2 regions of the Paenibacillus solisilvae genome follow, and region 2 is predicted to be linked to the other one. Evidence: riboswitches for the same ligand, from Rfam matches in the RefSeq annotation. Region 2 holds a riboswitch; the other holds the start of a gene.

Region 1 (16,190 bases), on a different contig from region 2:
CGAATCAGGTCGATGAGTCGTTTTTCCAAAATGATGCAGGATCGCCTGAACAATACGTACGGAAGCCTGTCCATCCCCGTAAGGATTGGCCGCTTTACTCATTTTCTCATACAGTTGATTGTCTGTCAGAAGAGCGCGCGCACGGCTGTACACAGCCTCTTCATCCGTCCCGACAAGCTCGAGCGTACCGGCCTCAATACCTTCAGGCCGCTCCGTTGTGTCACGGAGAACAAGAGTCGGCACGCCAAACGAAGGCGCTTCTTCCTGAAGCCCGCCAGAATCCGTCAAAATCATGTAGGTGTGAGGATAGAAGTTATGGAACTCGAATACATCCAGCGGATCAATCAGCTTAATGCGCGGATGATCGCCCAGGATTTCATTGGCGGGCTCACGTACTGCCGGGTTAGGATGAACCGCATAGACAATCGCCACATCTTCGAACTCATCGGCAATTCGCTTCACCGCACGGAAAATATTGCGGTGCGGCTCACCTAGCGCTTCACGGCGATGTGCAGTCATCAGAATCATTCGTTTGCCTTTTGCCCAATCGATTACAGGGTGGGTAAAGGATTTATCAACTGTATATTGAAAGACATCCGTAGCGGTATTACCCGTTACATAGATGGTGCTATCGGATTTATTTTCTTTGCGCAGGTTGTCGGCAGCCTTATCGGTTGGTGCAAAATGAACATCCGAGAGCACACCGGCAAGCTGACGGTTCATTTCCTCCGGATACGGCGACATCTTATTCCATGTGCGCAGCCCGGCTTCGACATGCCCCACTTGTATTTGCTGCACGAACGAGGCGTAGCTCGCAAGGAATGTGGTTTGCGTATCGCCATGAACGAGTACGATATCAGGCTTTGCTTCACGAAGTACAGGCTCAAGCCCTTCAAGCACGCGTACCGTTGTTTCTGTAAGCGTCTGACGGTCTTTCATAACGTTGAGGTCGTAGTTCGGTGCAATCTCGAAGAAATCGAGCACTTGATCAAGCATCTGACGATGCTGCGCCGTAACGCATACAATAGATTCGATTTCATCCGGATGCTTCTGCAGTTCAAGAACGAGAGGCGCCATCTTAACTGCTTCCGGACGCGTGCCAAAAATAGTCATTACCTTTAGTTTAGCCACAAATTGTCACTCCTATTATAAGTTAAAGCGATTGGTGAAACGGTCAGTCCTTATTTGGTGCCGAACATGCGGTCCCCGGCATCGCCAAGACCTGGAACAATATATCCGTGATCATTGAGCTTCTCGTCTAAAGCAGCGAGATAAATATCCACATCCGGGTGCGCCTTCTGCACCACTTCTACGCCCTCCGGCGCTGCGATCAAACACATCAGCTTGATTTGTTGACAGCCGCGTGATTTCAAGGCTTCTATGGCTGCGCACGCTGAACCGCCGGTAGCCAGCATTGGATCGATCACGATAAGCAGCCGCTGCGTTGCATCAGAAGGGAGATTAACGTAATATTCCACGGGCTCAAGCGTATCCGGGTTGCGGAATAGGCCGATGTGACCTACTTTCGCAGAAGGAATGAGCTTCAGCATCCCATCCACCATGCCAAGCCCCGCACGCAGAATCGGAACAAGGCCCAGCATGCGTCCTGAAACTACCTTACTCTGGGCTGAGGTAACTGGAGTATGTACGGTTACAGTTTCTAGCGGGAGATCTCTTGTAATTTCATAAGCCATCAATGTAGCCACTTCATCAACAAGCTCGCGAAAGTCCTTTGTATTCGTATCTTTGTCGCGAATATAGGTTAGTTTGTGCTGGATCAGTGGATGGTCGCAAATCGTCAGATTGCCCATTGGGTTATTATCCTCCTGTGAGCTTCGCAGCTATCAATATGTGGTGCCTTTTTTACATTGTCGACACAATCCTGTTTATTATAGCATCGGATAGTTATTTCTGCACAACCGTTATGGACAATCGGTTTAAAGATGTGATATGCCACCTATTATGCCGCTTCCGATTATATAGGATACTTTTGATCGTTTATTATCGAATTCCGCAAAATTTTACAACTTGGACACAAGTCCGTCGAAATTTGGATACATGTGTGCCATCCATGGATACAACCATATATTATCCTTGTCTTATACCGGTTACGGATAACAGTGCGCCGCAGCCGTTCATGAGAAAAGGAGATCTTAGGATGAAAACCTCTTTGTCAGCCGCCATCATGATTACCGTTATGATCAGTTTATCAGCCTGCAGCCTGCCGAAGAATGAGCTTGCCGTGAAGGCTGACCCTGCCCCGGTGATCGGAACCAGCCCAGCCAAGGCCGATCCACCCAAGGCCATCCCGCCAAAGGTCAGCCCTCCTCCCAAGGTGAATAAACCACCCCAGCCGGCAGCGGGTGGAACCGATGACATTCAAGCTGTTGCTGATCCAGAATCGGACACAGTATTAATAAACAAGCAGCACATGCTCCCGGAAGGATATTTGCCGGCTGAGCTCGTCTATCCGAACGTCAAATTCACATTCAATGAGAAAATAGAGAAACGGATGCTGCGCAAAGAAGCAGCGGATGCCCTCGAGGATTTATTCAGTGCGGCGAGCAAAGACGGCCTTCCTCTGGCAGGTGTGTCTGCGTACCGCTCGCATGAACGCCAGAAAACATTATTCGAAGCCTATGTCCGCAAGGACGGAGAGAAAAAAGCGCGTACCTACAGCGCCTATCCTGGTACTAGCGAGCATGAAACAGGTCTTGCGATTGACGTGACCGGAGCAGATGGAAAATGCAGCGCCACCGATTGCTTCGCAGGGACTCCCGAAGCGAAATGGCTGGCCAAGCACGCGCATGAATACGGGTTCATCATCCGGTATCCGGAAGGAAAAGACAGCATTACCGGCTATAAATACGAGCCTTGGCATCTTCGTTATGTTGGGCTGAAGCCTGCAGCGGATATCTATGACCAGGACATAACGCTCGAGGAGTATGTTTCAGCGATAGAGGTATCCGGAAAAGTACATTGAATATGCTGCCAGTCCATAACCTCTAACAAAAAGAGCCTCAGAAATGCATCTGAAGGCCCTTTTTGCTGTTCTCATATCCAAGCCCGCCATCATGCGATACCTGAAAGAATCAGGTTCCATACCGTCTCAAACTCAACATCCACAGCCTCCGCCATCCATTCTTTCGCATGTGCGGGATGATGGAATCTCGAGGTTGCTATGAAAATGGCTTTTGCAATAACCTCAGATGGCCCAGACTTAAATTCGCCCGACTGGATCCCTTGATCGATAATCCGAGCAATCTGCCGGATCAGCCGATTAACATGTGTCGTAATCATTTCTATCGCATCCAAGGTAACTGCAGCGTACATCATAAACATCTCCGGATCCTCGATCGAATACGTCCGCTTGGCGTTGATGAGCGTCTCCAGCCATAAACGCAAACGTTCGGATGCACTTCCGCCTGCTTCGCCCACAACAGCCTCCAATGGTTCAGCGATGCATTGGTGAAGCCATCTCTCAGTGACCGCTTCACGCAAAGAAGATTTACTTGCAAAGTGCCGATATAAGGTGCCGTGGCTGACTTGAAGCACCTTTGCGATATCCACAACGGAGGTTTTATCCGGTCCAAACCGCCGGAGCACCTGTTCCGCGGCGTCTAAAATCATTTCTTTCGTTAATGGCAGATCATTTGTCACGATAGGTGAAGAGCAATCATCTTCTCTATTCATTGGTTGTTCATCCTGACTGCTCATCTTCCCTCCTCTTTGTACCTGCCATTATAACATAAATTATTAATGAAAATAAGAAAACGATATCAGATATTTGTCATTTGATACTCATGTTCTGCAAGTAACCCGGAACCGTGCCGTTCAGTTCAGCGCACCCAACAAAAAAGGCAGTTCCCATCGTGCATGGAAACTGCCGGTTTCAAAGAAGTTCAATCTCGCAGAACCAACCTTGGCCATGCCAAGTCCAGCTTAACCGCAACCTCCTCAGCTTCCTCCACCGCCGCAGGAACTGCCGCCGCAGGAGGAACCGCCTCCCCCATCTCCGCTGCCCGAGCTGCAGGAGGAACCGCCGCCGTGATGTCCATGACCATGCCCATGATCATGTCCGTGATGACCGCCGCTTTCGCCGCTGCATACATAAGTTGAACCGCCGCCGCTGTATTGCTCACGCTGCTCTTTTGTCTGCGCGTTGTCCATGTGCCGGTTGAAGTCTCCCTCATCATGCAGGGAGGAAAAGAATAACGCGCCGGATAATAATCCGGTCATCATCACAGGGTCATCCCACTGGGATTGATTGTACTTATCTTTGGAAGCCGGGCGGCGTTCGCCGCGCCTTGCCCGCGAGGCCAATGCTTTGCCCCTCTCAATTAAATACAGGACCGTATTATTAATATCCGGGAATAAGTCTGCCGCGGCTTTATTAAAGAATTTATGCTTGAGCGCATCTGCATCCAGGCCTTCCAGCTCACGAATGCGATCCGGGGACAGCGGAACCTTGTAGAACGATCCCCATAATTGGCCGCTGGCCGGCGCCGCCTCGAATAATTCTCCATATATCCAGTCAAACCACGCACGCTCACCGGGCTCTGGCCGCGCATCAGAAGTGTGGGGAGCATGGTGGATAAGTCTGCCGCAGAGTTCTTGACAGAACTGCTCATATTCTCTGGTGAACATCAGCATCTCATGCCACACGTCATCAACCCTGCTGCCGTACATCGGAACACCGCGCAATATCGCACACATGAGAAAATATCGTTTGAGCTCGAACCACAGCCACTGCCATTCTCCTTCACGCATCCGGGGTGTCACCTTCAGGACACGATCCTTAACCCGCTCCTCAAAATCTGCGGTCAGTACGGTTTCCAGCCGCACTGCGACAGATCGGGCGGGATGCTTCTCGGGTACCCCAAGGAACAGTGGAGGTTTACGTGCCGGAAAGCCGGATCTGCGGCCACCGCCACTTTGCGGGATATAATGTGACTTTGACCGGTTCGATAGTGTAGTGAGCAGCAGTACGATCCCTATAACCGCAATTGCTAAGATAAAACCAAAAATAGCGTTCATTCTCCCACCCGCTTTCGTTGGTATATCCCTATTCTACCATGCGCTGTAGTAGGTTTTCGTCTATTTATGTAAATTTTATACAGGCTTAACCATTAAAAAGCTGCTTCGCCATCCGATTGCCGGATAAAACGAAGCAGCCTGTAGTTACTATAGAGTCTTGATCAGATTAGTAAGTGATGCCCGGGTAAAGCGGGTACTGGGAAGTCAGGTCGCTGACCATGCCGCGTGCTTTTTCCAGAACAGCTTCGTCTTTCGGGTTCTTCAGCGTCATCGCGATCACTTCAGCAATCGTTGCCATGGCTTCTACGCCCATGCCGCGTGATGTTGCTGCCGGCGTACCAATCCGGATACCGCTTGTAATGAACGGGCTTGTCGGATCGAACGGAATCGCGTTCTTGTTGACTGTAATTTGAACGGAATCAAGAACATGCTCCGCGTCCTTACCTGTGATGTTCAGGTTGCGAAGGTCGATCAGCATCAAGTGATTGTCTGTTCCGCCGGAAACGATGTTGATGCCTTTGGCAATGAGAGCATCAGCCAATGCTTTGGCATTGTCTACGACATTTTTACCGTAGGTTTTGAAGGAAGGCTGAAGCGCTTCGCCAAAAGCAACCGCTTTTGCAGCGATAATATGCATGAGCGGGCCGCCTTGGGAACCCGGGAATACCGCTTTATCAATCGCCTGCGCCCATGGCTTACGGCAGAGGATCATACCGCCGCGTGGTCCGCGAAGCGTTTTGTGCGTTGTCGTTGTAACGAAATGTGCATGCGGCACCGGGCTTGGGTGAAGACCAGCAGCTACAAGACCTGCGATATGCGCCATATCGACGAAGAACAGCGCGCCTACGTCGTTTGCGATTTTGCCAAGAGCTTCAAAATCAATGATGCGCGGGTATGCCGATGCGCCCGCAACGATCATGCGGGGACGGTGTTTGAACGCCAATTTGCGGACCTCTTCATAATCAATGGTGAATGTTTCTTGGTTAACGCCGTAAGGAACGAAATTATACAGGATACCGGAAGCATTAACCGGGCTGCCGTGCGTCAAGTGGCCGCCATGAGCAAGGTTCATGCCAAGTACTGTGTCGCCCGGGTTAAGCGCTGCTAGGTAAACCGCCATGTTTGCTTGTGCGCCGGAGTGAGGCTGTACGTTCGCATGCTCGGCACCGAACAATTCTTTGGCGCGGTCACGGGCGATATCTTCGGCAATATCCACGTGCTCACAGCCGCCATAGTAACGTTTGCCCGGGTAGCCTTCTGCGTATTTGTTCGTAAGAACCGTTCCCATTGCTTCCAGAACCGCTTCGGATACGATGTTCTCGGACGCGATCAATTCGATGTTGTCGCGTTGGCGCTGCAGCTCAAGGCCAAGTGCTTTCAGGATTTCTGGATCTTGCTTACGTAGGTTTTCCATGGTTGGTTTCCTCCTAAATTTAAATTGCATGTTTGGTTATCTGAAATGAACTAATCGCAAGTACCGCCATCGGCTTCTGATTCCAGCGTGTAAACCGCCCTGGCGCCGCCAATGAGCTTGGGCCGCGTATAAGCCATTGTCAAATGTGCAGCTCCGATCGAGCGGATCGATGGACGGATCGGCACAGCTACGCGGCGTAAATGCATGCCGATGAAGGTATCGCCGATATCGATGCCGGCATGCGCTTGAACCGTTTCCGTTAAGCAGGCATGAGGCAGGTGTCTAAAGGCGTAAGCCGCCATGGAGCCGCCGGCTTTGGGCACGGGAACGGCATTAACCGGCTCTAATCCGTACCGCTGCGCCGCTTCCTGCTCCATGACAAGCGCCCGGTTCAAATGCTCGCAGCACTGAAATACCGGATAAAAACCAATATCCCGACGCACCGCTTCCACGCCTGCATATATGGCTTGTGCCGCTTCAAGCGTACCGGATGTGCCGATCCGCTGGCCGAGCACTTCACTTGTTGAAACCCCAATCACTAACAGCTGTCCGGCGCGAAGCCCGCCTGCATCCGCAAGCTCGCGAATGACCGTCTCCACGTCAGCTGCTGCCGTCGCAAGGCTGCGTCCATCACTCAAAAGTTTCACGCTCCATTACTCAAGGATGCGATGCATATTTGGATTCCAGCTGCATAACTTTGCCCACTCGTCCGACATGGCGCTCGCCGTTTGAGAATGGCGTTTCCAGCCAGATGCGAATGATTTCCTGGGCAATACCAGGGCCGATTACACGTTCACCCATTGCAAGCACGTTCGTATCGTTGTGCTCTCGTGTCGCTTTGGCCGAGAACATATCATGAACCAGCGCGCAGCGGATACCAGGAACTTTATTCGCAGCGATGGACATCCCGATACCTGTCCCGCAAATCAAAATACCGCGATCAGCTTGACCTTCCGAAACCTTGTCGCAAACCGGAAGGGCATAATCTGGATAATCAACAGATTGGTCACAGTTACAGCCAAAATCTTCAATTTCGTGGCCCAGCGATTGGATAAACGGCACCAGTTCTTCTTTCAGGCGGTAGCCGGCATGATCCGCGCCGATAGCGATTTTCATATGAATAATCCTCCCTTGTGGCCGCCTCCCGGCGGATTTTGTCGATTTGCTTAGTATACCTGATTTCGTCCAAAAAGACGAAAAAAGAGCAAGACGTGCTGTATGCACGCTGCTCTTTGCCCAGGCGACCGGCCGTATGATCCGATGCTCCACCGTGGTTTGATCCACTTTCGTCGCCAGTTACATCGGAAACCATCTTTATTGCTTTAATTATACGGGAAAGCCGGCTTGAAATCAACCGTTTCCCATGGCTGTCGGAAACGTTATGACCTTGTGTCTTAAGCGTAGGATGGCCGGCTATTGCAGCCTGCTGTTAGTCCAGATGCTATCGCTTCAGCTTGTTAAGCAGCTTCATGAGCGCTTGCTCGATTTCGGCTGCACTTTGCTCGTAGACATGCAGCGGACCGCCAAAGGGATCAGCGATGTCGAAGCTCGGAATGCGCTGTTCGAGCTGGAGCAAGCGGACGCGTTCCTCTTCACTCAGCTGCTGGCCGAGAATCTGCTTCATCTGCCAATCCGAGTAAAGAGCCTCCAGCTCTGCGATATCCGCGAGTACCTGTTCATCGCTGTTAACGAACTCTTGAAGCGTAAACGTCTTGTCTACCGCTTGCGGAAACCGCTGCAGCAGCTGACGTTTATGGCTGGTCGTCATCGTTAATACCAAATCCGCCCATACGATGCTGCCTCCATCAATTGCACTGGAGTTGCCCAAATGCGGGACATTGCGCCCTTTGAGAACCGTTTGCGCATTAGCAGAGATAGGCAGGCCGTCGACGGTAGACACGCCTGCCGAACGAACATCAAGCTGCCTGCCTTGGCGTGCAGCCAGCTCGCGGAGCATTGCTTCCGCCATGGGTGAACGGCAGGTGTTGCCGGTGCAAACAAACAATATCCGTTTCAAGCGTCTCGCACTCCTTTATGAGCATCATCATAAGCTCTTCGTTTATTAAAAGAGAAACAGCAGGCCAAATGTGAACAAGATGACACCGCCGCATGCCTCTCCGTATTCGCCCAGGCTTGAGCTGGCGCGTCTGCCGAGCATTAACCCGAGTATGGACATCAGTCCGCCAAAAAAACCGAATAAGAGTACGGTCAGCAGTACATCTGCCGCAAACATCCCAAGTGAAATGCCAACCGAAAAAGAGTCGATGCTGACGCTAAGCGCAAATACCAGCATTCCCCATACCGTGCGGTGATCAAAAGATTGTACCGCTTCCCCGCGCAGCGAGCTGTATATCATATGTCCGCCGAGCAGCAAAAGAAGAATGCCCGCAACGTGTGTCGCAACACCGCCGAGGAGGGTACTGACATATTGGCCTGTAACCATACCCATCAAGGGCATCAATATATGAAACAGCGCAATAATCGCGCTTAGTTTAATAATATCACGGAGCCGAATTCCTTTCAGCCCGATTCCGATGCCCAGGGAAAAGGCATCCATCCCTAAAGCCAGCGCGATGATCAGAAGCGTGAGCAGTTGCCCGGTATGCATGCCTGTCTCCATCATTGCCATTCCCGATAGACCCCCTTGTCCGCATTCTTTCTCAAGCATATGCGGACAAGATGGGAAACATGACCGGGATGCCGCTGGGCGAGCCGCAACGGGCGGATCAGAAGGAGTTGATTGCGCTAGATGCTGACGATCTGATGGCCGGCCGCCTTCACCAGCCGGTTCATCAGCGCATGCCCGATTCCTTCCTCGGGGCAGGCTTCAGCCCATATGCGCTGCACGCCGCGTTCATCGAACGCTCGAAGTGCGGCATATAGGCCGTGCGCAGCCGTTTCCAGCTGCGCGAGACTGCCAACGACAAGGACATGGTCCGCGTCGTAGGCGGCGGCATGTTCCGCGAAGGCGAGCACGCCTGTCCGCTCGCCCTGCGACTGAGCCGTGCGGACGGCCGCTTGGATATAAGCGGCGACTGCGGAGGCCTCGCCTTTGACCAGCTGCATAAGCCCCTGCGGGGCGTAATGCGCATATTTCATGCCGGGCGAGCGAGGCGCGGCGGCTGTCGCTGCGTGAGCTTCCCCGCCGCCTGCGGGCTCAATTGTGCCAGGTGGGCGGCCGCTCCCCGCAGGCTGCGGAAGGGCGGCCGCCGCGCTGGGCGCCAGGGGAGCCGCGCCCCCTCTGCTGCCGGGAGCGGCGGCGGCATCGTACGCTACATGCGCTCCGATCTCGCGCAGCGCTTCGGCGGTGACACCGCCCGGGCGCAAAATGCGGACCGTATCTCCGTCGATCTCCACGACGGTCGACTCGAGACCGACGCCCGCTGCTCCGCCATCGACAATTCCGTCAATGCGGCCGCCAAGATCAGCCAGCACATGGCTGGCTAGTGTCGGGCTCGGGCGGCCCGAACGGTTGGCGCTCGGCGCTGCGACCGGGCAACCCGCAGCCGCGATCAGCGCAAGCGCAACGGGATGAGCCGGCATCCTCACCGCGACTGTAGCCAGCCCGGCCGTTACACGAGGTGATACCGCGCCCGGAATAACCGGGAGCACAAGAGTCAGGGGGCCTGGCCAGAAGCGTTCCATCAGCCTCTTCGCCAGCGGCCCGGGCGGAGGAACAAGCTCATCCAGCTGGCTCAATTCTGCGATATGCACGATAAGCGGATTATCCGCCGGTCTCCCTTTTGCTGCAAAAATCCGTTCAACCGCAGCCGTGCTCCGTGCATCGGCACCCAGCCCATAAACCGTCTCAGTCGGAAAGGCAACCGTGCCTCCCGTCCGAAGCAGGGCTGCTGCTTCCTCTAATCCGGATTCCCTGCTGTCATAGTCATCAACTTGCCATAATGTGGTTGTACTCATGTGAAGATTCAATTCCTATCCGCAGCATTTTTGCCGTATTTGCCCTCATTATACCATACCCCGCAAACAGGAAAACATCTAAGGGCGCTTGGGTCCCCCGGATCAGAAGGAAACTGCTCTAATACAGCGGGATCCGGAGGAAACTTAGGGATCGCCTTCTCCATGATGCCGGCCAGCAGTGCCGGAATGGAGCAAATTCCGAAGCAGTTAAGCGGGCATGCATCTTCCATCAGCAACTGGACACGGAACGTATTCGGTTCTTTCGCCATCGCCATCTTCAGCTCGCTGCTTACCACGGAGACGCTCAAGCATGCAAAGCATCTGGCGGTCGGCGGCGCGACAGATGAGTCGTATATCCAAATGATGTCCTTCACGATGAGCGTCAACGATGTTTATTTTATCGCCACGCTGATTGTCATCGTCGCCCTGCCGATCTGCCTGTTCATTCCAAAAATCCGCCGGAACGAGGAAGCGCAGAAGAATGCGGCATAAGCGTGAAGCTTAACCGCACTTGAGCCGGAAGTCACCCGGAACACAAGAAGGCTGCTCAGTAAGGGGAATCCCCCTGCCGGGCAGCCTTTGCTCGTTAGATCGGATCGATTCTGAAAATAATGCCCGGCAGCGGAACAATAATTTCCTGTGAGCTGCAGGCAGAGCTTCCATATCGCGTTCATGAGTGAGAAGATGCTATTGCATTTAACTAAACAGATTCTTGATAAAGTTAATAATGGCTTTAATCATTTCCCAAAGAAAGAATTTCACTTCCGGTTCCTGCTGTTCAGCGGAAGCGTTGTTTGCCTGCTGAGCTCCTGCATCAACGGCAGCAGCCTGTGTTTGTTTACCAGTGTCCTGCTTCGATACCGAAACGTTTTGTGCTTTACCGTCCTTATTGACGGGTTGGTCGTTATCCGCTGCGGAAGCCTCGCCGCTGACTGCATCAACGAAGCAGAGCGGCGGGAATAAGACGCACCACCAGTTTTGCCCTGCACCACTGCCAAGAGTTATGCGCAGCGCTTCGTAATTCCCTGCCGGATATACTTTATTGCCATATATTTTAGTCGGAAAAGGCACCACGCTCAGCTCAGCTTTGAAGCCGTAAGTGAAACCGCGCGAGGCCAGCTTTGTTCCGATCACTTGTTCAATATCATGAATATGAGCACGAATCGTCTGGCGGGCCTGGTCAATTGTTTGCGGACCCGATACCCAGGTGTTAATCTCTGCAACAACCGCATCGCGGACATAACGTTTGACAGCTTGATCCGCCGCACTGTCGGAGTTGGCAAGAATGCGAAGACGGATAGAATCCTTCGGAATATCACCGCCGGCGATTGCTGCATCAGCACGCTGGCCTTCCCAGCACATAAGAAGCATGACGATCGCAAAGAAAAGATAAGTATAAGACGTGCGATAAGGAAAACGGGAATAAGTGCGAATCATAACGACAAGCTCCTTTGTGGCACCCGTCGGTGCATCAGCTTGCGTTCCGGAACGATCATATCCCCATTATGTCCGGCTATCGGATTCTCTAAACCTAGTAATCTATAAAATAGATTACTAACTTGGAATCAGCGAGGGTAAAGTTTTTCCCCGCTCGATCCATTACATATGTGATGCAGACTACTGATAAGAAATACACATGGAATCTGATTGAGGGTCCGGCTTATTTTGCTGCTTGGGAGTATGAGGCATTGGATAAAGGGGCAGAACTGCTGTCTATTAAGCATCGGGATGCAACGGGGGGCGCCGCCTTGAGCGGATCGGGTCTCGGATCGGGTCGGATCGGGTATGAACCCGTAAAGCAGATTGGGGTGTTGGAACCAAGAATGATGCGAATTCCAGGACATATCGGAGTTTTATCGGACTAATCAGCGGATCAGCTCATCGTTCATGACATTAGACATTGCACGCTGCGACAAGGAGGTAGCGGTGTAAATCCCGACTATAAACCAGTTCACATAGACAAGGCAGCTCATCACGAGACTAGCGTTAATCAAGCCGTCCATGCATACCAGCACGATCTGAACCAAGGTAAGAATTAATGCCAGGAAACTGAGAAAGGCAACCCTCCGGCTTTTGGTATACTGCAGTTTACGGCCCATATCCAGATTGACGACTAACGTTCCTAAGCCCACCAGGAAGCCAAAGAGCGAGGCAGGAATGATGGGGTGCAGCAGAATGAGAAAGATGTTCTTGAATGTGAAAATCAGGCTGCTGAACTTAATCATGAGCATGGCCATGAAAAAGAAAGAAACGGCATATAAAGCCAGTGCAGCGACCCTAATCAAACTGGCTCTCATTCTCATCCCCACTGTACCTCCAATCGAAAGATCTTGGGCTTGGCAAAATCCGGCGGATCAGCTGTGCCGGATGCATGGCTGATCCGCTTATTTGAGAGCTGGGCTGCTGTTATGGCATGTCTGACAAAGCCTGACTAGCTAAGAACAGCCAATACATGCCGGTCAATGCCGGCGTAGTCCGTAATAATCCTGACCTCGCTCCATGCACCGTACTCACGGAGCATGGCAGCGACAGCATCGGCTTGACCTTGGCCAAGCTCGAATGCCACAATACGCGGCAGCACGGCCAGCAGCGGAAGCTGTTCCATCATGCGCCGATAAGGCGTGAGGCCGTCATCGCCGCCGTCGAGCGCCAGACGCGGCTCATAATCGCGGACCTCCGGCTGCAGGCCTGGAATATCACTCGCCGGAATATATGGCGGGTTAGAGACAAGCACATCGATGCGCAGGCCGGCCAGATTCCCGGCCGCTGCATCTTCTTCGGGCCGCGGCACTGCAAACGGCCCGAGCAGGTCGCCCTGCACGAACGCCATGCGCTCCGCCGCATCATGGCGGGCGGCGTTCGAGCGGGCGACCGCCAGCGCGTCCGGCGATAAATCGGACGCGCATACGCGCCACCGCGGACGCAGCGCAGCCAGCGTCACGCCAATGGCTCCGCTGCCTGTGCCGACATCGACCACGGTCGGCCCGTCACTGACCAACACCGCTTCGCGATCCACCGTATCTCCGCTCGCCGCATCTCCGCCCGCCGCTTCGCCACTCACCGCTTCGCCGCTCACCGCTTCGCCACTCACCGCTTCGCCGCTCACCGCTTCGCCACTCACCGCTTCGCCACTTACCGCTTCGCCGCCCGCCGCCTCCGGCCACAAACGGTCGGCCGCTTCCAGCACGGCTTCGACCAGCAGCTCCGTCTCCGGCCTTGGAACAAGCACGGCCGGCGTTACTGCGAATGATAACCCGTAAAACCACTGCTCGCCGATAATATACTGCACCGGCTCACCTGCAGCTTTACGCTCCATGAGCGCTGCCCATGCTTCCATCTGCCCTTGCGGGAATGGGTCGCGCAGATCGCGCAGCAGCTCCGCCCGGCTAAGCCCGAGTTGGTGCATGAGCAGCAGCTCGGCGTTCGCCCGAGGCTCGCCCACGCCTTGAGCCTCCAAAAACAAAGAAGCCTGCAAGCAGGCTTCCCCAATTGATATCGGCATGCGGGAGGCCAGTTCGCTGCTGAACCCCCCGCTGCCATTCATGCTGCGCTCCGTCACTTCATAAGCGCCCCTCTCTCTGTATCGTTCCTTTTGCGTATCAGACAAAAGCCCGGAAGGAACTTACGCTCCAACCCGCGGCTTTTGGATTTTCGATTACGTGCTCCTGCGACTTCATAGACCTCTATGCTGCGCTGCTGGTTCACGCTTATGCTAAATTCTCCTGCTCCATCAATTCCGCCTGCGCTGTCAATGTCAGCGCATTAATGATCTCTTCCATGTCACCGTTCATGACGGAATCCAGCTTATGAAGCGTCAAGCCGATGCGGTGATCGGTTACGCGGCTTTGCGGATAATTATATGTCCGGATCCGCTCGCTCCGGTCGCCTGTACCGACTTTGCTCTTGCGCTCGCCGGCATACTTGGCTTCTTCCTCCTGGCGGATAACGTCCGAGATTCGTGCACGAAGAACCTGCAGGGCCTTCGCTTTATTTTCATTTTGGGATTTGCCGTCTTGGCACTGCGCCATGATGCCGGTCGGCACATGCAGTACGCGTACCGCCGATTTGGTCGTATTAACGGACTGACCGCCCGCACCGCTTGAACAGTAGGTATCGACACGGATGTCTTTATCCGAAATCTCGATATCAACTTCCTCAACCTCAGGCATAACCGCTACGGTCGATGTTGAAGTATGAATCCGCCCGCCTGATTCCGTTACCGGAATACGCTGTACGCGGTGTGCGCCGCTCTCGAACTTCAGCTTGCTGTAGGCACCTTTGCCGGTAACCATGAAGATAACCTCTTTGAAGCCGCCAAGGTCGCTCTCATTGGCTTCCATCAGCTCCACACGCCAGCCCTGGGAGTCTGCGAATTTCATATACATGCGGTATAGATCAGATGCGAACAGCGCCGCTTCATCGCCGCCTGCCGCTCCGCGGATCTCCACGATAACGTTCTTATCGTCGTTCGGATCCTTCGGCAGGAGAAGGAAATGAATCTGCTCTTCAAGCTCCGCAACGCGCGCGGACAGCTCCTCGATCTCCATCTTTACCATTTCGCGCATTTCGTCATCGAGCTTCTCGCCCTGCATGACCTTAGCGTCTTCCAATTGCTCCGATACTTGCTTGTATTCCGTATATGCTGCGTAAACGCCCTGCAAATCCGATTGCTCCTTCGAGTATTCGCGCAGACGTTTCGGATCGCTACCGACATCCGGATCGCACAACAGCTCGCTTAATTTATCATACCGGTCAGCAAGCGCCTGTAAACGGTCCAACATTGCATTCACCCCTATTGGTTCATTATGATTAGTATCCAACGTATAGTCTTCTTATTATAGCATAACGCGGGTCAGTCCATAAACGTGACAATTCTGGAGATTTTACATACGCAGGCAGACAGACCCTTTACACAGCAAAAGGACCCGCGCTAGCCGGGTCCTCCATAAGCAGTCGGCGACCTAGAAGGAACACGCACTCCAGGACATGCCGCTGCCGGTTCAAGCAAAGCTACACGTTGAAACGGAAATGCATGACGTCACCGTCGTTGACCACATACTCTTTACCTTCCAGACGAAGCTGTCCCTTTTCCTTGGCTGCATTCATCGATCCTGCAGCGATAAGATCATCGTAGGAAACCACTTCGGCACGGATGAAGCCGCGTTCGAAATCCGTATGAATCACGCCAGCCGCCTGCGGCGCCTTCATTCCTTTGCGAATCGTCCAAGCGCGCACTTCCTGCACGCCTGCCGTAAAGTACGTGTATAAACCGAGCAGCTTGTAAGCTGCATGGATGAGGCGATTAAGACCGGATTGCTCCAAGCCAAGCTCCTCCAGGAACATCTCCTTGTCTTCACCCTCAAGCTCAGCAATCTCCGCTTCCACTCTTGCACTGATCGGAACCACCTCGGCACCTTCAGGTGCGGCAAACTCACGAACCAGCTTCACGAAAGGATTGCCATCGGAATTTGCCGCTTCGCCTTCGCTTACGTTAGCCGCATACAGAACAGGCTTCATCGTAAGAAGGTGCAGATCACGAACGACCAGCTTCTCGTCTTCTGTAAGCTCCAGACTGCGGGCAGGCTGATCGTTATAGAGAGCTTCTTTAATCCGCTCCAGCACTTCAACCTCTTGAACGTATTTCTTGTCGCCGCCCTTTAAATTCTTCTTGCTGCGCTCAATGCGGCGGTCAACGGAATCGATATCCGCAAGAATAAGCTCCAGATTAATCGTCTGGATATCCCCGATCGGATCCACTTTGCCGGAGACATGCGTAATATTCTCATCCTGGAAGCAGCGTACGACGTGAACGATCGCATCC
Region 2 (16,190 bases):
GATTGTTATGCTTTTCTTCCCTTTGCTCAGTGAAATCCGGTAAAACCTCGCCAAATCATCCGCCATCAGATGGCTTTGCTCATTGTTGTTGGCAACGGCAAGCGCGGAGATGGAGGCTAATGTGTTGTATAAAAAATGCGGAGAGATTTGCGCCTGCAAACTGTCCATCTCCGCTTCCTTCTGGGAGATTTCCTTCTTGTAGACATCATTAATCAATTCCTGGATCGTAACCGCCATCTTCTTCAAGGCAAATGAAAGCTGCCCGACTTCGTCAGTCCCCATCGGCGGGAAATTCACGTCAAAATACCCCCGCTCCACTTTGCGGATCTGCTGCAGCAGTGATTCGAACCGTTTGGTCATCAGTTGGCTCGTACCGTAGATCAGAGCGACCGCAACGGCAATACAGACCAATGAGATATACAGCATTTTCTTAGATGCGCCTGATGCTTGTCCGATTAATTCGTCGTAGGGAAGCACAACGAGCGTTTTCCACCCGTTATGCAGTGATTTCTGAACAATGATCGACGGCTCTCCATCGATGTCGCCATAAATGGCAGCGCCTTCACTTAATGCTGCTCCGTTCTTGCCGCCTGGCAGGATTTCGGAGATATTCCGGTAAAGCGGCTTTTTGACGCTGGACGTAATGATATTGCCTCTCTCGTCGGAAACGTATATCGTTTTGTTTTTGTTCTCCTTTTCGATGAGCGAATAGATTTCCCACTCCGATATTTCCATCGTCAGAATGCCGTACGGGTAATTTAAGCTCAAATAATTCAATGAACGGGCGAGGAGAATGACCTTATCGTTCGTAGCCGAGTTATTCAAATAAAAGTTCGTAACTTGCCCCTCTGCGTGAAAGGATTGGGCAATCAGCGATTTAGGAAGCTCTCCCGTATGCTTGATGAAAAAGCCGTCCGAGTAAAGCGATTCATTGTTGGAATAGATTGTAATCGATTTCAAATTGGGATTCATTGCCAAGATCTTGTACAGCGATTTGTTAATATAATCGAAGGCGTCCAGAACGGATACATCATTCTTCTTATAGTGATTCAGCAAATAATTGCGAAGCGACGTGTCCAAATAGATTAACGTTGAAATTTGCGAATAGAGATCAAGCTTATTCTCGATGTTGTTGTTGATCTGATCCAACGTACCGCCTACATTATCGACGGCCTGCCGGATAAGCTGATCCTTGATCGTATGGTAGGAATACGAGACCAGAAAGGAGACAGGTAAAATCGTAACGAGGAGAAAAACGAGAAAAAGCTTGCTTCTGAACCGTTTATTAATCAGATTCAAATACATTTTCTGCAGAAGGTTATAAAAACTTTTTGCGATATTCATTGGGCGTAACTCCTTGCGTTTTATAAAAGAACGAGCAAAAGTATGATGTATTTTCGTAGCCGACTTTTCGTGCGATATCATGTATTTTCAAGGTTTTGTCGTGCAGCAGCTCCACCGACTTGTTCAGTCTGATCCTGGTCAAATACTCGTGAATGGTGCAGCCCTTCTTCTCTTTGAATAACACTCGCAAATAATTGGGCGATAAATAGACCTGGCCCGCCAAATATTCTATCGTAAGCGATTCATAATATTCGCTTTCGATGATATCGATTACTTTCTGCACCAGCAGCAAATGGCGGTCCTGCTGCCTTCCTTCTTGATAAGCGATAATCTTATCGGTCAAATCAAGTATGAAATCTTTGATATCGCCTATATATTCGGCTCCTTCAACCTTTTGGGTCCAATCGCTTAATTCGCCAATGGCAGCAATCGAGCGGTCCTCGTATTTGGCTAACTCGGACGTTATCGCCTTCAGCAGCTCCACAGTTACCTCATAGACGAGCTCTTTCGTGACTCGAAGCCTGGTCAGCAGGTCAAAAAAATGATGAATATCCAGGGTTGCCTGCTGCCTGTCCGATAAATCAATCCTCTTCAGCAGCCCCTCATACTCAGCCTTAAAGCCGAGGTCAAGCCGGTCGTGAAGCTTGGCCGAGTGGACGATATGCCCGGGTCCAATGAAGAAGCGCTCGTTTACGGCATTCTTGGCTGCTTCGAACATCACACGCCCATGCTGCAGCGAATGCCTGGCGTCGCTTACGCCGATCGTCACAGTCGCGGCAAATGCAGCTTTGATGGCATCAGACAATGCCAGCCATAAGGCCTCATAATCGGCCCCCTCTTCATATTGGAGCACAACGAGCCACTCCTGCTCATTCAACCTCAAAAGGGTTCCCTCTGCCGCGAAATCGTGGAGCAGCGCCTGGATGACATCAGCCGTACGGGAGATGTCATCCAGGCGCTGCTGCGATTGGATTGTACGGATTGCAGGGTGGCTGTCGACACTAATTAAAGCGGTTACAAATTTCATGGCAGCATACTTGGGAGCCATGCTAACGAGCTCCAGCCAGACTTGTTCCCTGCTCACACTTTCTTTTACCGTCAATAGATTCAAGGTATGACTCTCAATCAGGACCTGCTTGGAGCGCCTAAGCAGCTTGGCCTTCTCCACCTCTTCCTTCACTTTAGCCATAACGGAGGACAGTTCATTCCGGTCAATCGGTTTGAGCAGGTAGCCTACTGCCCCTGATTGAAGCGCTGATTTGACATACGTAAATTCATCATGCCCGCTTAAGAAAACGACCTTGATCCAGTCGTATCGTTCTTGAATTAATGAGGCGAGCTGCAGTCCGTCCATAAACGGCATGCGGACGTCCGACAGCACAATATCCGGCTGCAGAACTTGAATTTGCTCCCAAGCCTTCTTCCCGTTTTTGGCGGTGCCGACAACCTCGATCCCCATGCCCGCCCAATCGATATGGTTTCTCATCAGGTTCAGCTCAATCATTTCGTCCTCAACAAGCAGTATAGTCAGCAAGCCGAATCCCTCCCACTTTTCCAGATCAGCTCTTATTATACTACCGGCATGTGCAGCGAAGAAGGGAAAAAAATGGCTCCTCCTCATGTAAGATGTTTTCCCGTACATTTCTGCACATTGTTGTATTGATAGCCCAAATTACAAGCCCGTATAATTTTCACATTACGAAAGAAAGAGGTGCAGCCGATGGAAACGGCCGTTACGATGATTCGCAAAAAGGAAGCTGGGGCCTCCAGAAAATTCAAGCACCGACTGATTGAGCAAAGATATCTCCTGCTCATGCTTCTTCCTGCGATTGTATGGGCGGTTCTATTCGCCTATCTGCCGATGGCCGGACTCTACATGGCCTTTATCAATTATCAACCCTCGCTTGGGAACTTCTGGAGCAGCATGTTTCATGGAGAGTTCATCGGGATGAAATGGTTCGATTATTTTTTCAGCAACGGCGACTTTTACATCATTATGAGAAATACGCTTGCCTCCACAATGCTGACCCTGCTCGTATCCTTTCCGATTCCGATTATCATTGCGATCGCAGTCAATGAAATCAAAAGCGCCATGTTCAAGAAAACGGTGCAGACCGTATCTTACCTGCCGCATTTTATTTCTTGGGTCATTGCCGCCAACATCGTTGTAACCGTTCTCTCTTCGGATGGAATCGTTAATAATGTGCTCAAATGGCTGCATCTGACCGACAACAGCATTTTGTTTTTGCAGGAAGGCAAATACTTTTGGTGGATTGTGGCAATCGGCAACACGTGGAAGGAAATGGGCTACAGCTCGATCATTTATCTGGCTGCGATCTCATCGATCAATCTGGATCTGTACGAAGCGGCCAAAGTAGACGGCGCCGGCCGATTCAAGCAAATTATCTATGTAACGCTGCCGCACTTAAAACCGACGATCGTTATCTTACTCATTTTCTCGCTGGGAGGCGTGCTGAACGCCGGGTTCGACCAGCATTTCCTGCTAGGCAACGGGCTTAACCAGGATTATTCCGATGTTCTATCGACGTATTCGTTCCGCTACGGACTGCAGAACTCCATGTTCTCTTACGCTTCAGCCGTCGGATTATTCAATTCCGTCGTCGCCTTCATTATCGTCATCATCGTTAATTTCGCAGCCAAGAAGTTCAATAACCAATCATTATTTTAGGGAAGCAGGTGCAGCATGCTTGGGAAAAGCACGATTTCGGATAAACTCTTCGATTTGTTGATGTATGCGTTTTTGTGTCTCGTCTTTCTCGTCACCTTCTATCCGTTCTGGAACATTCTCATCGTATCCTTGAACGATGCCACCGACTCCGTTCGCGGGGGCTTATATTTATGGCCCAGAAAGTTTACGCTGGAGAGCTACCAGTCGATTCTGCGGAATTCGGAGCTGATCAGCTCCGTGAAGGTAACCGCCCTGCGGACAATCGTCGGAACGCCGCTGTCCGTATTGAGCATATGTATGATGGCGTATTCGCTTAGCAAACGCCATCTGATCGCCTGGCGGTTCCTGACGTTATTTTTTATTTTCACCATGTACTTCGGGGGCGGGTTAATTCCGACTTATATGATCATCAAATCCCTTCATTTGATCGATTCATTCTGGGTATTTATTTTTCCCGGGCTCATCGGCGTCTTTCTGATGATCCTGGTGCGCACTTATATCGAGCAGCTCCCGCCGGAGATGGAAGAATCGGCCAAGATCGACGGTGCCAATGACCTGCAAATGTTCGCCCGCATTATCCTTCCGCTCTGTATTCCGGTGCTTGCAACGATTGCTTTGTTCATCGGGATCGGACATTGGAACTCCTGGTATGATTCGTATATCTATACGTACAAGCCGGAGCTGAAGACCCTTCAAGCCGTGCTTGTGAAGATATTAAACCAATACCAGACAGGAGGGATGGTGTCCGAAGCGGAGCAGATGGCCAAATCCTCCAAACGAATACCGGTATCCGGCGAAAGCATCCGAATGGCGGTCACGATGGTGTCTACGATTCCGATCATTCTGGTTTACCCGTTTATACAGCGGTTCTTCGTGAAAGGCATCATGATGGGTGCAATAAAAAGCTAGATTCGATTTAAGACAATCACGCAAGCAAAGAGGCATGCTGCAGAAGCATGCCTCTTTTGTGTTTCAATATAACGTCCAAGAACCAGGTGGAATAAAGTCGCTTATACGGTTAGCCCACTTACTACTAACCCGTTGAAGCCAAAGAGGCTCCGCCTTGCCCTTTAGCAGATCATTTCTACTTTAAAGCATCTTTTTTAGGGACTCTGCTGAACGCGAATCAGGTTAGTTTTCCAGGGGTTTCTCACCGGGCCATGGATAATCTCTCTGCCGCCTCTACCGTATGCTTGAGCAGCGCTGCAATCGTTACCGGTCCTACTCCAGAGGGAACAGGAGTAATCGCACCGGCTATCGGCTCGCACTCCGCATAGTCTACATCGCCGACATTTCCTGCATTATAGCCGGCATCCAGAATGACTGCGCCGGGTTTAATCCAGCCGGCCTTAACAAACTTTGCGCGGCCGACCGCGGCAACGACGATATCACCGGAGCGGACGATATCGGAGAGATTCTCTGTTTTGGAGTGACAGATGGTAACTGTGGCATTCCTGTTGAGCAGCATCAACGAAACCGGCTTGCCTAATATGGGGCTTCTGCCAATAACGACAGCATGCTTTCCCTCTACCTTCAGCTGATAATAATCCAGAATTGCCAGAATTGCCGCCGGCGTGCAGGAAGGATAGGGCGCGGCGCCAAATGCATTCTGGGCAAAACCCATCATCGTCACGCCATCGACATCCTTATCGATGCTGATCGCTTCAAACGCGGCCCGCTCATCAATGTGAGGCGGCACGGGATGCTGGAGCAGAATCCCATGAATGGAAGGATCGTTGTTCAACTGCTCAATGACCGCGATTAACGCAGCTGTGGATGTGCTTGTATCAAGAGTTATCCGCTTCGAATCGATGCCGAGCCTACGGCATGCATTTCCTTTCATCTTCACATAGGTTGCCGAGGAGGGATCATCCCCAACTAAAATCGTTGCCAGACAGGGAACAATTCCACGGCTGGCCAGCTTTTCAATCGAGCTAAACAATGGTTCCTTCAAGCTCTCGGCAACAGGCAGACCATTCAGTATGACGGGTTGTTTCTTCGCATTCACTTTGCCTCATCCTCTTCTATGGGATTAGAAACATAAAAAGGCAAGGGGAGAATCCCCTTACCTTTGCCCAGGCGTACGGCCGTTTATGAGTGTGCGCTCCCTCATGGTTAACCCATGTTCCGCCAGTTACGCACCCTTGAAATGATACCTAGAGTTTACATCGATTAGTCCAAAAAAGCTACATCAATCTGCTGCAAGAAATGGATTATTTGAATTCGCCGATCAATGATTTATATACACCTACCGCCGCTTCCTTACCTTGACGAATACAGTCGGGCAGGCCGACGCCATCAAAGGCAGCACCTGTAATCCAAACCCCGGGCATCTCGGAACGAAGCTTCGTCCGCAGTTTGGCAGTCTCCTGCAAATGCCCGACGGGATACTGCGGCATCGACTTATGAAGCCGGGTGATCTCGGTAAACAGAGGTTCAGCCGTAATGCCCATCACTTCACGAATATCACGCCTGACCGCAGCAGTAAGCTGATCATCCGGCAGGTCAACGACCTCTTCGTCGCCAGATCTGCCAACGTAGCAGCGCAGCAGCACTTTATTACGAGGGCTGGAATGCAGCCATTTGGCCGAAGTCCAGGTGCAGGCGGTGATCGTCGTTCCCTCCGAGCGAGGCACAACGAAACCGGATCCATCGAACTCCACGCCAAAATCTTCTTTGTCGAAGGCCATAACGACATTCGCTACCGAAACATAACGGATCGCCTTCAGTGCATCTACGTTCATATGCGGCTCAAGCAGTTCCGCTGCATCGAAGGCCGGAGCAGTAATGACGATGCCATCCGCCTCCAGAACCTCGCCGGTGCTGAGCAGCACTTCGTACGGGGGAACATCCTGGCCATCGGTATCAGGATCATTTTGGCGAAAGGCGACTGCCTTCACTCCGAGCTTGCGCTCCACGCCTGCAAGTGCCTCATTAAGTGCATCGAGCATGGTGGCTAACCCGCCTCTGAAGGTCATGAATACGCTGTCCTTCACAGCCGCAGGAAGGTTCGCTGTGCTCGCAGGAGCAGCAGCCGCTTTACGTTTATTGGCTCTCATGCCGCGAATAAGGCTGCCATGCTTCCGCTCCGCTTCCCGGAATTGCGGGAAGGTCGCCTGCAGACTGAGCTTGCGCAGCTCACCCGCGTAGATCCCTGCAAGCAGCGGCTCGGCGACACGCTCCATCACTTCAGGGCCGAGACGGCGCGAGAGGAAATCGCCAAGCGATTCATCCCCTGTATCCTTGCTCGCAGGCTTGAAGAAATCCAATCCGGCTTGAAGCTTCCCGCCCCAAGACAGAAGATTCGACTTGACGAAAGGCAAGATCTCCGTCGGTATTCCCAGTACAAGCCCGGGAGGCATCGGATGCAGCTTGCCGTTATGAAGAATATAGGTTTTCTTGGCTGCGGGATTCGTCCCGACAAGCTCATGCGTAATCCCAAGGTCACGTGCCAGATCGATAATCGGCGTCTTACGGGACAGGAACGAATCAGGCCCCTTTTCAATAACAAATCCATTCTTGCGCAGTGTATTTATTTTGCCGCCAATTCGCTCTGACGGGTCTACGAGAGTGACGATCGCCTCGCGTCTGCGAGTTTTCGCCTCCCGCAGCAAATAAAAAGCGGAGCTCAGTCCGCTGATCCCTCCGCCAATGACGACAAATCGATCAGGTTGTCCTTCTCTCCGCATCATGTTCATCTCCTTAAGTCTTATGCTCTCTTGACGCTATTCTTAGCTGTTCCAAGCATCCCGTGCAAGGACTGAATCGGCGAGAGTTGCCATATATAAAGGATCGGTGTTCAGCATTTGAATTCGGGCCAGCTTCATATCCATCGACCGGGCCGCTGCTTGGGCTTCTATATCAAGATCATAGAGAACCTCAAGATGGTCGGAGACGAATCCGACAGGAGCAGCCAGCACCTGTTTATAGCCTTCAGAGCTAACTTCTTTCAAAGTCTCGAGTATATCCGGACCGAGCCAAGGCTCGCGGGTTCGTCCCGCGCTCTGCCAGGTAAACTGCCAGTCCTTCACACCCGCTCCCTCGGCAACAGCAGCAGAGGTTTCCATCAGCTGCTGCTCATACGGATCATTCATTTCACGAATTTTGACCGGCAGGCTGTGCGCGCTGAACAGCACTTTAACAGGCTCATCGGCATTGAAAGGCTCCAAAGCTGCTTTCACCCGATCCACCAATGCTTCGATCAGCTTCGGATGCAAATGGTAGCTCTCAACGAACGTCATTTCGATGCCCAGCTCGTCTGCACGCTCCTTCGCGCGTTTGACGTAACTGCCGACACTCATCGTCGAATAATGCGGGGCAAGCACGATCCCGATCGCCCGGCGGATTCCGTCCTCAGCCATGCCGGCCACGCCGTCTTCAATGTAAGGGCGGGCATGCTTTAAGCCTTGATAGCATACATAGCGTCCAGGATGCATCCGATCAAGCTCTGCCTGCAAGCCTGCGACTTGGCGATTCGTATTCTCGCGAAGAGGGAACACGCCGCCGACAACGGCTTCGTATCTGCCGCTCAGCTCCGCAAGCAGCTCCGGAGTTGGAGCATTCCCTCTGCGGATATGGGTGTAATATTCTTCAATGCCGTCCATGCTCTCCGGTGTTCCGTAGGACATGACGAGCACGCCGATTGCCTGATTAGACATGACGCGCCTCCTTCTGCCTGAGTCCTGCAATGGCTTCTTCTGAATAGGCATGCACATATTCAGTCAGCTCACGCAGCTTATCCAGCGATGCTTCCGGGAACAGGCCGTGCCCCAGGTTAAAGACAAACCCGGGTTCCTGAATGCCCTCGTCAATGATCGCCTTGGCATAGGATTTAATGACATCCATCGGTGCGGTCAATACGTATGGATCCAGGTTGCCTTGAACGGCGTAGGAACCGCCAAGACGCCGGCGTCCTTCCTTTATCGGCACTCTCCAATCCAGCCCGATAACGTCAGCCTTAACGGAGCTTAGTGTAGGAAGCAGCTCTCCCGATGCAACGCCCGGGAAGTATATCTTCGGCTCTTTCAGATCGGACAGTTCAGAGAAAATCCGTTCAATCGTAGGCAGCACGTAGGTTTTAAAGTCCTGCGGCGATAACGCGCCGACCCAGCTGTCGAATACCTGAAACGCCTTGCCGCCTGCTTTCACGTGGGCGCGCAAATAAGCGATCACCATATCGCCAAGCTTGTCCATCAGCTGGAACCAGATGGCCGGCTCACTGTACATCAGCGTCTTCGTACGTATGTAAGACTTGGACGGACGGCCTTCTATTAAATAGCTCGCAATGGTAAACGGTGCTCCGGCGAATGTAATCAGCGGCACATCCAGCTCGCGGTCCAGTATTCGAATCGTCTCCAGGACATGGGACAGATCACCTTCAACATCAATCGGCTTAAGATTGGCAACATCGGCCGCCGAACGAATCGGATTGGCGATTACAGGCCCGACATTAGCCACGATATCAAAATCGATACCGATGGATGCAACAGGATTCATAATATCGGAATACAGAATGGCCGCATCAACGCCAAGCTTCTTCACGGGCATAAGCGACACTTCAGCAGCGAGCTCAGGTTGGCGGCATATTTCAAGGAGTGAATAGTTTTCTTTAATTTTACGGTAATCGGGATCATAACGTCCCGCTTGTCTCATGTACCATGCAGGCAAGCGATCGACTTGCTCCTTCCGGCAAGCCCGGATGAACCGGTCGTTGTAGCTCATTGAAGTTCCCCATTTCTCTCATTATCCTACGTTTCCATTATGCCCTTTTTACAGGAGTGTAACAACCGCCAAGCTTCGACTTTCCTTGACAAACCTATGACAATCCCATTTTACATTTTATCCATACCGCTCTAATCTTGCAATGATATTGGTCGTCTATGCTTGTCTGTGAATATGAAATCGAAACTTAAAGGGAGTGTATGGTTTGGAAAAGAATATAGACCGTCGTACGTTTCTCTCCTATTTGGGCACGGGGACAGCAGCGCTTGCAGCTGCATCGGCCGGACTCGGCGTACTAGAAGGCAAAGCTTCAGCAATGTCATCAGCGGCTAACCACTTATTTGGCTTCAAAACGAATAAAGTAAGCGGATATTTCGACCCCATTCAACCATCCAATGAGGACAAGCTTCTTCTGCCAAAAAACTTTAAGTACGATGTCGTTGCCGCTTTCGATGATATCATCAATGAAGCCGGTGAGAGATTCGGCCAGGGCAGCGATTACAACGCTTTCTTCCCTATTGGAGGTTCCAGCTCCCACGGACTTCTCGCAAACAATCATGAATATACCAATATTTTTGCACTCGGCACGACTGACTCCGGCAAATTCACACAAGAGCAGATCCAAAAGACGCTCTATTACCAAGGCATGTCCGTTATTGAAATTTACCGCGACGGCAACGGTGTTTGGAAAATGGATCGCCAGTCCAAATACGCGCGCCGAATCAATCATTTATCCAAATTCCAGCTCACCGGCCCTGCCAAAGGCGGTGCGGCTGTCAGCGGCGCTGCGACGGTTCAAGGAACTTTCGCTAACTGCTCCGGCGGGGTGACCCTCTGGAATACGGTCCTCTCCTGTGAGGAGAACTACGAAGAAACTGCCAATCTGGCGAAGCTCCCTGTCACTCATTATGGCTGGGTTATCGAGATCGATCCTTTTGACGGGACGTATTTGAAGAAACATACGGCGCTGGGCCGCTTCAACCATGAGAATACTGCGATGGGTCTTGCAGCAGACGGCCGTGTCGTCGTGTATATGGGGGACGACAAGAAGGATGCCTGCATCTATAAATTTGTCAGCCAGGACAAATACGATGCGCGAAAAGGCCGCTCCAACGCCGCTTTGCTGGAGAACGGCACCCTGTATGTCGCGAACCTGAAGAGCGGCAAATGGCTTCCTGTAACCATCGAGGAAGTCAAAAAGGTGCTGGGCAATGAGAAATTCATAAATCCGGCCGGCGTGACGGCATCCAAAGACGAACTTCTGAAGAAGTATACAACGCAGGGTGATGTAGTTACATACTGCCAGGAAGCGGGGCTGCTCGCGGGCGGCATGCCGACGGACCGTCCGGAAGATATTGAAATCTCCCCTTTCGACAATACCATCTTCATCTGTCATACCAATAATGATTCCCATGGCAATATTCACGGCCATATCACACGCATTTTTGAGAAAGACAACGATTTGACCGCACTCGAGTTTAATTTCGAAATCTTTGCCGCAGGCGGCCGTCAATCCGGCTTCAGTTCACCGGACAACCTGTCGTTTGACTCGAACGGCGATCTGTGGGTCGTAACCGATATCTCCTCTACGAGCTTGAACAAAGGGGTGTACACCAGCTTTATGAACAACGGCCTGTTCGTCATCCCTACAAGCGGACCAAGTAAAGGCCAAGCGCTGCAGTTCGCCTCTGGACCGGTTGAAAGCGAGATGACCGGCCCCTTCTTCACCCCTGATGAGCAGACGCTGTTCCTCTCGGTTCAGCATCCAGGCGAGAATACGACCGATTTAAGTAAGCCCACCAGCTTATGGCCCCACCGTCCGGGCGACAAAATCGCAAGATGCGGCGTCGTGGCGATCAGCGGGTTCAAGCTAGGCTAATCCAATTGAGATGAGGAGCTGGTAACATGCCATTTGCAAACATCGGAGTAGGCGGACTTGTGCTAATTCTGATTATCGCTTTAATCATATTCGGTCCTGCCAAGCTTCCTGAGCTTGGACGCGCTTTCGGAAGAACGCTAAGCGAATTTAAAGGGGCTGCGCGCGGCCTGGTGAACGGCACGGATTCGGAGTCGCGCTGATCGCAGCCTTCTTATTTGTTCATGTTATCTATCAATGGCTGGTGCCGTTATTCCTGCTCTATGAGATCAGCATCGGCATCTCGAAATTTGTCTACCGCAAACAGCTGCAGCCCCAAAGTGAATAGCAGGACCGGTTATATAACGCCCTCATCCGTCCTCCGTGACGGGTTGAGGGCATTCCTCGTCTCTAACCTCGCTTCCTTGGTTTATGCTATACTGACCCTATTGTGTTCACCTCAATACGAATCACGTAGAACAGGAGCATGCCATGGAACAGTGGAAGAAGAACCTCGCCGTCCTTTGGATTGGACAATTTTTGGTCATGGGCGGCATGACGATGATCATTCCTTTTATGTCGCTGTATTTGCAGTCGGATCGGATCGGTCTGACCAATCAGCATGAAATCGCAACCTGGGCAGGTATTATTTTCGCAGGAAATTTCGTGACTGCTTTTCTGTTTCAACCCTTGTGGGGCAAATTATCGGATCAATATGGACGCAAAATGATGCTCCTGCGTTCCGGATTCGGCATGGCGATCGTCATGATTCTTATGGGCTTCGCAACGTCGCCTTGGCACTTGCTGCTGCTGCGCATGGTGAACGGAACCATCTCCGGCTTCAATCCCGCCGCCGTTTCCTTAATTTCCGCATCCACGCCGAAGGAGCGGATGGGCTTCGCCATGGGAACACTGCAATCCGGCGGAATCGCAGGAACCATTCTTGGACCCTTCATCGGCGGCTTGCTCGCGGATGCGATCGGCTACAGGCCTATCTTCTACTTGACTGGCGCACTCTTGTTCGCCGCATCCTTACTGGCGTTCTTCATTGTAAGAGAACGCTTCGACCGCGCCCAGGCTGCAAAGGGTCCCAACGTCTCCATCATCGCAGGGTTTCGGCAGCTTGGCCGCGTACCACAGCTCTACTCCCTGTTTGCAGTCACGTTCTTACTGCAATTCGCTATGATCGGACCTATGCCGCTTATGCCGCTCTATGTGCAGCAGCTGCATGGAACATCCGTTAACTTGGCCTTTTGGGCAGGCTTCGTCGGATCGGCTGCAGGACTCTCCAATATGGTCGCCGCGCCGATGCTTGGCCGGCTCAGCGATCGAATCGGTCAGGAGCGGGTGCTTGGCATCTCGCTGATCGGAGCCGCGCTGATGTTTATCCCTCAAGCGATGGCCGGCACCGTTTGGCAGCTGCTGCTCTTTCGACTGCTGCAGGGGATATTCCTTGGCGGCCTTATCCCGTCTGTCAATGCGCTGGTTCGGCGATTTACACCCGATGGCATGGAAGGACGAGCCTTCAGCTTCAACAGCAGCATGCTGGCGCTTGGCAATATGATCGGTCCCATCGTCGGGGGGCTCGTATCCGGCTGGACTGGAATTGGGGGCGTCTTCCTCATTTCCTCGGGTCTATTCATTCTTAATGCGTTATGGGTACGAAAAACGCTCGTAGTCAAACAAACAATCAAGGGTGCCTCATAATGAGGCACCCTTGATTGTTTGTTGCTTGCGGATTCAAGAATGTTATTTGACGATTGCAACCGCTAATCCGTCATAAGCCGGCAGCAGTGTGCCGATTAACCGCTCATCCTTAACCATCCGTTCATTAAATTCCCGCATGGCTAGAACGGAAGGGCCATTTTTCTCCGGATCGATGGTTCGTCCGTGAAGAAGCGCATTGTCACCGGTAATAATAGCTCCAGGATTCGCAAGCGCGATCGCCCACTCCAGATACTTCGGATAATTTTCTTTGTCTGCATCAATAAAGAAAAAATCGTATTTCTTCCCCTGCTCCTTAAGCTGAGCCAAGCTCGCTTGGGCATCCCCGACCATGTAGCTCACTTGTCCGCCGAATCCCGCTGCTTCTAAATTGCCCTTAGCTGTAACCGCATACTGCTGAACGAGCTCGAGTGAAGTTAATTGGCCGTCATCACTCAGTCCTCTTGCAAGACAAATCCCGCTGTAACCGCCCAGCGCGCCGATCTCCAGCACCTGCTTGGCTCCTGAAGTTCGAACCAGCATCGTAAGCAGACGCCCGTAGCCGGCTGCAATCGAAATATCCGGCATACCCTGCTCCGCAATGACCCGGACAACGCGCTCCAAATCAGCATCCTCGCCAAGAAGACGCTCCACATACTGCTCCGTTGACATAATACCTGCCTCCTTCCTCATTTTCCGTACGTAAAGTTGTATTTAAACCCGTGTATGGCCTATACTTGATTGTATGATTTTTAGGGACCGGAAACAACCGGAGAAATCCGAATTGGAGTGATGATGTTGGAACAATTACAGCTTATCGCAACTGCGCCTATGGGGCTCGAAGCGGTTGTGGCACGTGAGTTAAAGGATTTAGGGTATACCGATTTAGTGGTCGAGAATGGACGGGTTATTTTTACCGGTGGACCGGCGGATATTTGCCGTGCCAATCTATGGCTGCGCACGTCTGACCGCGTACTGATTAAAATGGCCGAGTTCCCGGCAACAACCTTTGAAGAATTATTCGAGGGCACCAAAGCCATTAACTGGCCGGATTGGATCCCGGCAGACGGCGAGTTTCCAGTAGAAGGCCGCTCTCACAAGTCACAGCTGACCAGCGTTCCCACCTGTCAGAAGATCGTGAAAAAAGCCGTAGTGGAGAAAATGAAAACCGTCTATGGAACCGAATGGTTCCCGGAGGACGGCGCCAGATTCGTTATTGAAGTGTGGATGCTTAATGATATTGCGATGATTACGCTGGATACTACGGGACCGGGGCTGCATAAACGCGGCTACCGTAAACTCGTAACGGAGGCTCCGCTCAAGGAAACCATGGCAGCGGCAATGGTGCTTCTGAGCAGATGGCAGCCTGAGCGCCCATTATATGATCCCTTCTGTGGATCAGGCACCATTCCGATCGAAGCGGCGATGATTGGCTGGAACATTGCGCCTGGCCTGCGCCGAACCTTTAACAGTGAAGGCTGGCCGCTCATTCCCGAGGAGCTGTGGGAGCAGGCTCGCGAAGAAGCTTATGATTCCGTCAAAGATGATATTCCTCTTATGATTAACGGTTCGGATATCGATCCCTCCGCCATAGAAATTGCTGCTGCTGCTGTCAAAAAAGCGGGTTTTGAACGTGAAATCAAGCTCAGCGTGCTGCCTGTTTCCAGAATGAAGCCTGAGGGCGATTATGGCTGCATCATTACGAATCCGCCTTATGGCTTACGGCTCGGGGATGAAGCGGAAGCTGAGAAAGCTGTGAAGCAGCTGGGTCTTAGCAAGCTTTATTTGCCAACCTGGTCGATGTTTGCCCTGACGCAGCCAAAAACGTTTGAGCAGACCATCGGACGCAACGCGGACAAGAAACGGAAGCTCTTCAACGGCAGAATCGAATGTACCTTTTACCAGTTTTTTGGCCCCCTTCCTCCATTTCACAGCAAGGAATAATTTTCTGAGCCTTGAATTGCGATCGGAGTGTACTATAATGGAATGATGTAAAAGTATTATACCAATATTGATATATTGGCATAGAAAGGATTACTCTCATATGGCTCAACCGCTACAAACCATCGGTAATCGCGGCCTTCGAGCGAAGATAGATGCCGTCAGCCGTATTAAAGGTTTCGACCTTTTGCTGTTTTTTGTGCTAATGATGTACAAGCTTGTTCTATTTGACCGTTTCGTTAAAGTTCCGAATATGGCTATGAGCGTTGATGATGTATTCGTTGCCTTGGGAACACTGGCGCTTGTCTGCTTCTGGACCTTGTGGCTGCCTATACGGGGACGGATTCTTGCCCTGACTATTCTTAATGTGGTGCTCACTGCTATCGTCTATTCGGATTTAGTGTACTTTCGTTATTTTCAAGATATGATCTCGATTCCGGTATTGATGCAGGCCGGACAGGTTGGCGCGCTTGGCGACAGCATCGGCTCACTGCTTAGTGCAAGGGATATTTGGTTCTTCATTGATTGGCCGTTCATTATCCCGCTTGTCATCTATTTGATACTGCGCAAACGAGAGTATCAGGTCCAATTATCATTTGCTCAACCGAAGAGGCTTCGCCGGGCAGTTGTCCGGATGTCGCTCAGCCTTATTATCTTCGCAACCGGAGTTACGCTTGTCTTCGTGCCGATCAATATTGCGAAGAAAACTTGGGCAGTCGGCCTGTTTGTCGGAAACTGGTGGAATATGTCCCTTTATAATGTAACTGGCGTTATCGGATTTCACGGTTATGATATCTACCGGTATGCCAATGAACATTGGCTGCACGACAATACCATCCCTGCGGCGGCGAAGAATGAAGCCAAACAATGGTTCGAAGAACGGGGCAATGAACGCAAACAGCTCGAATCGGATCCATTGTTCGGTAAATATAAAGG

What was found. Region 2 has a riboswitch for ZMP and ZTP ahead of ACFPYJ_RS27135 (bifunctional 5,10-methylenetetrahydrofolate dehydrogenase/5,10-methenyltetrahydrofolate cyclohydrolase). Riboswitches for the same ligand answer to the same signal wherever they lie in the genome.
Region 1: it holds a riboswitch for ZMP and ZTP, as region 2 does, so the genes downstream of both, rpiB (ribose 5-phosphate isomerase B) here and ACFPYJ_RS27135 (bifunctional 5,10-methylenetetrahydrofolate dehydrogenase/5,10-methenyltetrahydrofolate cyclohydrolase) in region 2, are expected to answer to the same signal.

Annotation. Positions count from the first base shown of each region.
Region 1 covers NZ_JBHSOW010000007.1:36,437-52,626, forward strand. Annotated here, with positions in the region: gene wecB (non-hydrolyzing UDP-N-acetylglucosamine 2-epimerase) at 1-1,131, opposite strand, end outside; gene upp (uracil phosphoribosyltransferase) at 1,182-1,811, opposite strand; gene ACFPYJ_RS01270 (M15 family metallopeptidase) at 2,159-2,983, shown strand; gene ACFPYJ_RS01275 (TetR/AcrR family transcriptional regulator) at 3,073-3,717, opposite strand; gene ACFPYJ_RS01280 (glycine-rich domain-containing protein) at 3,958-5,037, opposite strand; gene ACFPYJ_RS01285 (serine hydroxymethyltransferase) at 5,204-6,451, opposite strand; gene ACFPYJ_RS01290 (TIGR01440 family protein) at 6,502-7,089, opposite strand; gene rpiB (ribose 5-phosphate isomerase B) at 7,109-7,567, opposite strand; ZMP/ZTP riboswitch at 7,679-7,761, opposite strand; gene ACFPYJ_RS01300 (low molecular weight protein arginine phosphatase) at 7,893-8,468, opposite strand; gene ACFPYJ_RS01305 (manganese efflux pump MntP) at 8,514-9,074, opposite strand; gene ACFPYJ_RS01310 (L-threonylcarbamoyladenylate synthase) at 9,197-10,369, opposite strand; gene ACFPYJ_RS01315 (MFS transporter) at 10,532-10,861, shown strand; gene spoIIR (stage II sporulation protein R) at 11,066-11,806, opposite strand; gene ACFPYJ_RS01325 (hypothetical protein) at 12,058-12,234, shown strand; gene ACFPYJ_RS01330 (hypothetical protein) at 12,235-12,672, opposite strand; gene ACFPYJ_RS01335 (N5-glutamine methyltransferase family protein) at 12,801-13,871, opposite strand; gene prfA (peptide chain release factor 1) at 14,077-15,150, opposite strand; gene ychF (redox-regulated ATPase YchF) at 15,380-16,190, opposite strand, start outside.
Region 2 covers NZ_JBHSOW010000104.1:22,533-38,722, forward strand. Annotated here, with positions in the region: gene ACFPYJ_RS27115 (cache domain-containing sensor histidine kinase) at 1-1,344, opposite strand, end outside; gene ACFPYJ_RS27120 (response regulator) at 1,319-2,878, opposite strand; gene ACFPYJ_RS27125 (ABC transporter permease) at 3,083-4,033, shown strand; gene ACFPYJ_RS27130 (carbohydrate ABC transporter permease) at 4,049-4,942, shown strand; gene ACFPYJ_RS27135 (bifunctional 5,10-methylenetetrahydrofolate dehydrogenase/5,10-methenyltetrahydrofolate cyclohydrolase) at 5,184-6,041, opposite strand; ZMP/ZTP riboswitch at 6,100-6,181, opposite strand; gene hemG (protoporphyrinogen oxidase) at 6,247-7,722, opposite strand; gene hemH (ferrochelatase) at 7,765-8,691, opposite strand; gene hemE (uroporphyrinogen decarboxylase) at 8,684-9,754, opposite strand; gene ACFPYJ_RS27155 (PhoX family protein) at 9,960-11,633, shown strand; gene tatA (twin-arginine translocase TatA/TatE family subunit) at 11,660-11,833, shown strand; gene ACFPYJ_RS27165 (MFS transporter) at 12,102-13,316, shown strand; gene ACFPYJ_RS27170 (O-methyltransferase) at 13,359-13,985, opposite strand; gene ACFPYJ_RS27175 (THUMP domain-containing class I SAM-dependent RNA methyltransferase) at 14,106-15,257, shown strand; gene ACFPYJ_RS27180 (LTA synthase family protein) at 15,358-16,190, shown strand, end outside.